Linked DNA regions of Hahella sp. HNIBRBA332. The protein of the gene in region 1 binds, or shares a complex with, the protein of each later gene. Links are inferred from orthologs where the notes say so. Each region holds a gene or a part of one and is shown on either strand. Other genes may lie near its edges.

The links.
Region 2: the proteins of sdhA (region 1) and O5O45_RS17430 are in contact, whole or in part, in a crystal structure (PDB 6C12), measured with the Escherichia coli proteins. The link is inferred for Hahella sp. HNIBRBA332 from one-to-one orthologs.

Annotation. Positions count from the first base shown.
Region 1 is NZ_CP132203.1:832,229-835,444, reverse strand. What follows is about bases 299-3,190. They hold sdhA (succinate dehydrogenase flavoprotein subunit), read right to left. Parts: upstream 2,685-3,190; coding sequence 912-2,684; downstream 299-911. Other genes in these bases: sdhC (succinate dehydrogenase, cytochrome b556 subunit), read right to left, coding at 3,029-3,190; sdhD (succinate dehydrogenase, hydrophobic membrane anchor protein), read right to left, coding at 2,688-3,035; O5O45_RS03985 (succinate dehydrogenase iron-sulfur subunit), read right to left, coding at 299-890. Also shown: more of O5O45_RS03985, read right to left, coding at 186-298; more of sdhC, read right to left, coding at 3,191-3,216. UniProt on the Escherichia coli protein: Two distinct, membrane-bound, FAD-containing enzymes are responsible for the catalysis of fumarate and succinate interconversion; the fumarate reductase is used in anaerobic growth, and the succinate dehydrogenase is used in aerobic growth.
Region 2 is NZ_CP132203.1:3,946,331-3,949,523, forward strand. What follows is about bases 143-3,011. They hold O5O45_RS17430 (FAD assembly factor SdhE), read left to right. Parts: upstream 143-1,381; coding sequence 1,382-1,642; downstream 1,643-3,011. Other genes in these bases: nadB (L-aspartate oxidase), read left to right, coding at 143-1,269; O5O45_RS17435 (protein YgfX), read left to right, coding at 1,620-2,051; ygfZ (CAF17-like 4Fe-4S cluster assembly/insertion protein YgfZ), read left to right, coding at 2,067-3,011. Outside these bases: more of nadB, read left to right, coding at 1-142; more of ygfZ, read left to right, coding at 3,012-3,059. UniProt on the Escherichia coli protein: An FAD assembly protein, which accelerates covalent attachment of the cofactor into other proteins.

The DNA.
Region 1 (3,216 bases):
TGCATAACCCCGTAGGTTTACAACAGTAAACCACCCCGTCCGATTGAAGGAGGGAGTGGATTTCCTACCAGTTCAGTTTGTTTATGTCGCACGCATGTTTTGCAACACGCGGGCGCTATTAGCTTCTTAGTATAGACAGCTAATTCAGCAACGACCGTAACAGTGTAATTTTTTAAATTATAGTTTTAAGTAGCACGCTGTAAGAGCATATTGCGTATGTGGCCGATGGCTCTGGTTGGATTCAGACCTTTCGGGCATACACTTACGCAATTCATGATTCCCCGGCAGCGGAATACGCTGAACGGGTCGTCGAGATTCGCCAATCTTTCTTCGGTAGAAGTGTCGCGACTGTCAACCAGGAATCTGTATGCCTGCAACAAGCCTGCGGGACCAACGAACTTATCTGGGTTCCACCAGAACGACGGGCATGAAGTAGAACAGCACGCACATAGAATACATTCATACAGGCCGTCCAGCTTTTCACGCTCTTCGGGTGACTGCAATCGCTCAATCGCCGGAGGCGGATTGTCATTCACCAGGAATGGCTTAATTTTCTCGTACTGCTTGTAGAAAATCGCCATATCCACAACTAGGTCGCGAATAACCGGCAACCCTGGCAACGGACGCAAAATCAGCTTGTTGTTCTTCACCACCTGAGAAAGAGGAGTGATGCACGCCAAGCCGTTTTTGCCGTTCATGTTCATGCCGTCAGAGCCGCACACGCCCTCACGGCATGAGCGACGATACGCCAGGGTCGGATCTTTTTCTTTCATCAGTCCCAGCACGTCCAGAACCATCAGGTCCTTGCCCGCAGGAACTTCCAGCTCCACATCCTGCATGAAGGGAGCTTCGTCAACTTCCGGATTATAACGATAGATGCTTACCAACATAACTCTGTCTCCCCAACGACACTAGTAACTACGAGCTTTCGGAGGAAATGGCTCCACAATTTTAGGCGCAAAGTTCACTTCCCGTTTGCTTACCCGCTTGTCCAGAGGGAAGTAGAGAGAGTGCTTCAACCAATTGTCGTCATCCCGTTCTGTGTAGTCGTTACGGGCGTGCGCTCCGCGGCTTTCCTTTCTTTCTTCAGCCGCAACAGCTGTCGCATAAGCGACTTCGTACAGGTTATCCAGCTCTAAAGCTTCGATACGAGCGGTATTGAACGCCATGCTCTTATCTTCAAGCACTGTGTTCTTCACGCGACCGCCCAACTCTTCCAGCAGTTTCAGACCTTTCTGCATGCTTTCGCCATCACGGAATACACCGAAATATAGCTGCATTGTGTTCTGCAGGTCTTTACGTACTTCCGCCACTTTTTCGGAGCCAGAGCCGCTGTTCAGTCTGTCCAGTCGCGCCATGGTCGCGTCGATATCGGATTCGGATGCGTCATCCACGCCATAGCCGTCTTTCAACATCTTCTCGATGTGAAGTCCCGCTGCACGACCAAATACAACCAAATCCAACAGCGAGTTGCCGCCCAGACGGTTTGCGCCATGCACGGATACGCATGCGACTTCGCCGCAGGCGAACAGGCCGTCTATAACCTTGTCGTTGCCGTTTGCATCTTGAGTCAGCGCCTGACCACCGATGTTAGTCGGAATACCACCCATCATGTAGTGACAGGTCGGCACAACTGGAATAGGCTCCTTCGCAGGATCTACGTGCGCAAATGTTTTTGACAGTTCCACGATGCCAGGCAAACGCAGATGCAGCGTCTCTTCACCCAAATGATCCAGCTTCAGCAATACGTGGTCTTTATCAGGACCGCAACCACGACCTTCAAGGATCTCCATAATCATGGAGCGGGCGACGACGTCACGACCAGCCAGGTCTTTTGCGTTGGGCGCATAGCGCTCCATGAAACGCTCGCCTTCGCCATTGATCAGGTAGCCGCCCTCTCCGCGACAACCTTCCGTCACCAACACGCCTGCTCCGGCGATGCCAGTTGGATGGAACTGCCACATTTCCATGTCTTGCGCCGGGAAGCCTGCGCGAAGAGCCATACCGACGCCATCGCCAGTATTGATTAGTGCGTTAGTGGTGGAGGCATAGATTCTGCCTGCGCCACCGGTAGCCAGAACTGTCGCCTTGGCTTTAACGTATACAGTCTCACCAGTTTCGATGCAGATAGCCGTCACCCCGACTACCGCGCCCGACTGGTTTTTCACCAGATCGACTGCGTACCATTCATTTAAAAAGGTTGTGCCGCCGCGCAGGTTGCCTTGATAAAGAGTGTGCAACAGCGCATGACCAGTACGGTCCGCTGCCGCGCAGGTACGGGCAGCCTGACCGCCCTTACCGAAATCTTTGGACTGACCGCCAAAAGGACGCTGATAGATACGTCCAGTCTCCGTACGGGAGAAAGGCAGCCCCATGTGCTCCAGCTCAAATACGGCTTGAGGACCGACCGAACACATATATTCGATTGCATCCTGATCACCGATGTAGTCCGACCCCTTGACGGTGTCGTACATGTGCCAACGCCAATCATCATTCGGATCCGAACTGGCGATAGCGCAGGTAATTCCGCCCTGAGCGGACACAGTGTGAGAACGAGTTGGGAATACTTTGGTGATACAAGCGGTTTTTACGCCGGACTGCGTCAATTGCAGCGCCGCACGCATCCCAGCGCCGCCGCCGCCGATTACAATCGCATCGTATGAAAGAGTTCTAAGTTTAGACATGGATTACAGCCCCCACAAAATTTGCACGCCCCAGATGAAGTAAACGAACATGATGGTTCCGCACGCTGCTTGCGCAACGAAACGGATCACGCCGTTTTTCATGTAGTCGGTGGTAATCGTCCACAAACCGATCCACGCGTGGGCGCCAAGCGCCACCAGCGCGGCCAGGGAGAAAATTCTCATCCAAGTCTTGGCGAACAGCGCGCTCCATACTTCATAGGTCAGATCCGGCGTAAACACCAGGACGCCAACCATAAATGCAGTATAAAGAGCCAACACAACAGCGGAGACCCGCTGCACCATCCAATCGTATGCGCCGCTACGGCCTAAATTGGTGACGCTGGTTACCATATCCAAACTCCCGCCAACAGAATGAGCACAACAGACACGGCTATCACAACCTTCGCTGCGATCTGCCCGCCCTTCAGGGTTTCACCGATCCCAGCATCCATGATGAGGTGCTTGATGCCAGCGACGAAGTGATAGAACAATGCGGCAAGAATGCCCCACAGAATTAGTTTTGCAAGAAAAC
Region 2 (3,193 bases), 3.1 Mb from region 1 along the record:
ACCAAGGAAGGCGGACATAGCCATCGCCGTATTGTACACGCAGCAGACGCAACCGGCCGCGCAGTATCCGGCTCTCTGGCCGACCGCGCGCGAGAAAAAGCCAACATTGAAATTTTCGAAGACCGGGTCGGCATCGATCTGATCACCCATAGCAAACTGTTTCTTCCCGGCAACCGTTGTGTCGGCGCTTATGTCTTGAATAAGACAACCAGCCATGTCGAGCTGTTCCGCGCCAAGTTTGTGGTGCTCGCCACCGGCGGCGCCAGCAAGGTCTACCTCTATACCAGCAACCCTGACGTAGCGACTGGCGACGGCATCGCAATGGCCTGGCGCGCAGGCTGCCGCATGGGCAACATGGAATTCAATCAGTTTCACCCGACATGCCTCTACCACCCTCAGGCGAAATCCTTTTTGATTACAGAAGCCGTTCGCGGCGAGGGCGGCAAGCTTCTGCTGCCCAATGGCAAGCGCTTCATGAGGCAGTTTGACGAACGCGAAGAACTCGCTCCACGTGACGTCGTCGCCCGCGCCATCGACCATGAAATGAAACGTCTTGGCGCGGACTGTCTGTATCTGGATATCAGCCATAAAGACAAAGACTTTATCCTCGGACACTTTCCCACAGTGCACCAACGCTGCCTGTCTTATGGCATTGATATCACCAAAGAGCCCATTCCCGTGGTTCCCGCCGCCCACTACACCTGCGGAGGAGTGGTTACCGATAGCGCCGGGCGTACGGACCTTAATTCTCTATATGCCGTCGGCGAAACTGCGTTTACCGGACTCCACGGAGCCAACCGCATGGCCAGCAATTCCCTGCTAGAATGCCTGGTGTTCGGAAAGTCCTGCGCAGATGACATAGCCGGCCGTATCGCACATACGCCTGAGCCTCCGCCCGCTCCCTCCTGGGACGAAAGCCAGGTAACAGACTCTGACGAAGATGTTGTGATCTCACACAACTGGGACGAGCTGCGCCGCTTTATGTGGGACTATGTCGGCATAGTACGAACCAACAAACGCCTGCAGCGGGCCAAGCATCGCGTAGACCTGCTGCATCAGGAAATTCGCGAGTATTACAGTAACTATAAAGTGTCCAATGACCTGCTTGAGCTGCGTAATCTGGTGACGGTTGCAGACCTGATTATCTGCTCGGCAATTCAACGCAAAGAAAGTCGCGGCCTGCATTACACTCTGGACTACCCTCATCCGCTCAAAACGCCGGAAAATACCATTTTAACTCCCGTCAATTTTCCCGCTGAGCCTTGGTGAGCTGTTGCAAGTCTCCCGATAAGGTTTCACGCCGCCACGGGTGGCGGCGTGAGCCAGGGACCGTTATCATGCAGCCAGAATGAAGGCCCACGGGCAATATACAGAGGCGCAAATGACTGAAGATGTAGAATACAAGCGTTTATTCTGGCACAGCCGACGCGGAATGCTGGAGTTAGACGTGCTGCTGGTTCCCTTTCTCAAGGAGGCCTACTCCGAACTCTCGAACGAAGATAAAGCGCGCTACCGAATGCTCTTAGAGTGTGAAGATACAGATATGTTCCAGTGGTTTATGCAAAAGTCCACGCCTGAAGATCCTGATCTGGCGCGCATCGTTAAAATCATCTTAGACCGTGTTCAACCAAGCTACGATTGAGTTGCGACCATCGCTACAGTTGACGCTGTTCTTTACCGTCTTCTTCGGACTGATTGGCGTAGTGTTGCTGGCTCTGGGTATGCCAACCTGGCTAAAGCTTTCTTTGAGCGCCCTGCTAGGCGCTCATTTTGTCTACACCGTCGGACAATACGCTCTGTTAGCCTGGCCGACTAGCGTGATAAAAATCCGCTATGAAAAAGCCGGCGATGCAGACGTGAAAGTAAGGCTGTTTAAACGCAATCAACGCGAACTGGATACGCACTTGCACGGAGATACTTGCGTCACTCCAATTGTCACCCTGCTGGTCTGCCGCACCGGCTGGCGAGACTTGGTGTTTCTCGTTCGGGATAATTGCGACCCGGATGCATTTCGCCGTTTTCGAGTTTGTTTACGCTTCGCCAGGAATTAAGGGAGATCCATTCATATGACGTCCTTCTGGAACACCTTCGCCCAACCCGCAAACACTCTGGCTGCGCAGGAAAGCGACGCCGCCCCGCATCTCCACAGGCTGACCAACGTCGCCTTACTGGAAATAAAAGGGCCCGACGCCGTCAAATTCATGCAAGGGCAATTTACCTGTGACATTCAGGATATTACCAACAATCATTCCTCCCTGGCCGCCTGTTGCACCCCCAAAGGTCGAATGGTTGCATTGTTCCGCATTGCGCAAGCCAAGCCTGACTGCTATCTATTGAGACTCCCCTTAGAGGTGGCGCAAAGCTTTCTCGCCCACCTTAATAAGTACAAGGTGTTTTATAAGTGCACCGTCACGCTACTGGAAGATTGGGGCGTAATAGGATTGAGCGGAGATCTGGATGTGCTGCCCGCCTTGTCTTCCACCATTCCTACCTCTGCAGACGCCAGCCAGGCCAGCGAAGGCATATTGCTCATTCGTCCCCCAGGTGAAGCCTCACGGGTGGAGTGCTGGCTAGATAGCGACCAGGCGTCAAAGTTACTGCCGGACCTGGACAATCAATGCGCCGCCGGTTCCATTGAGGACTGGGAGCGTCAGGAAATTCTCTCAGGATTGGGAGAGGTCTATCCAGAGACCCTGGATGAGTTCATCCCGCAAATGCTGAATTTGCAGGCGCTGGGCGCTATCAGCTTCAATAAGGGCTGCTATACGGGGCAAGAAATCGTCGCCCGTATGCAATACCTTGGCACCCTGAAGAAGCGCATGTTCTTACTCTCTTCTGGTACGCTGGTCCCCGCACCCGGCTCAGCGATCACCGACGAAACAGGCGCCCGAATTGGCCTAGTCGTGCGCAGCGCCCATGGAAACACGCTCGCCGTGTTGGACAAGTCTGCGGCAATGGATAAAGCGTTGCGCTTGGAGGAGTCTCCAGCCACCCCATTGCAACTACTTGAACTTCCCTACGCTATTGAAGAAGTTAGCAACACAAAGAAAAAGCTCTAGCATAATCCCATACCTTAGCGGCGCGTTTCTATGCGCCGCCGACAAGCATCCCTCAAAAATTCTGCTATAACTTAAATTGGACCTTGAAAGAGGCTGAAGCGCTTCTCAGTGGGCCCGAATCCAATGCAGCCAAC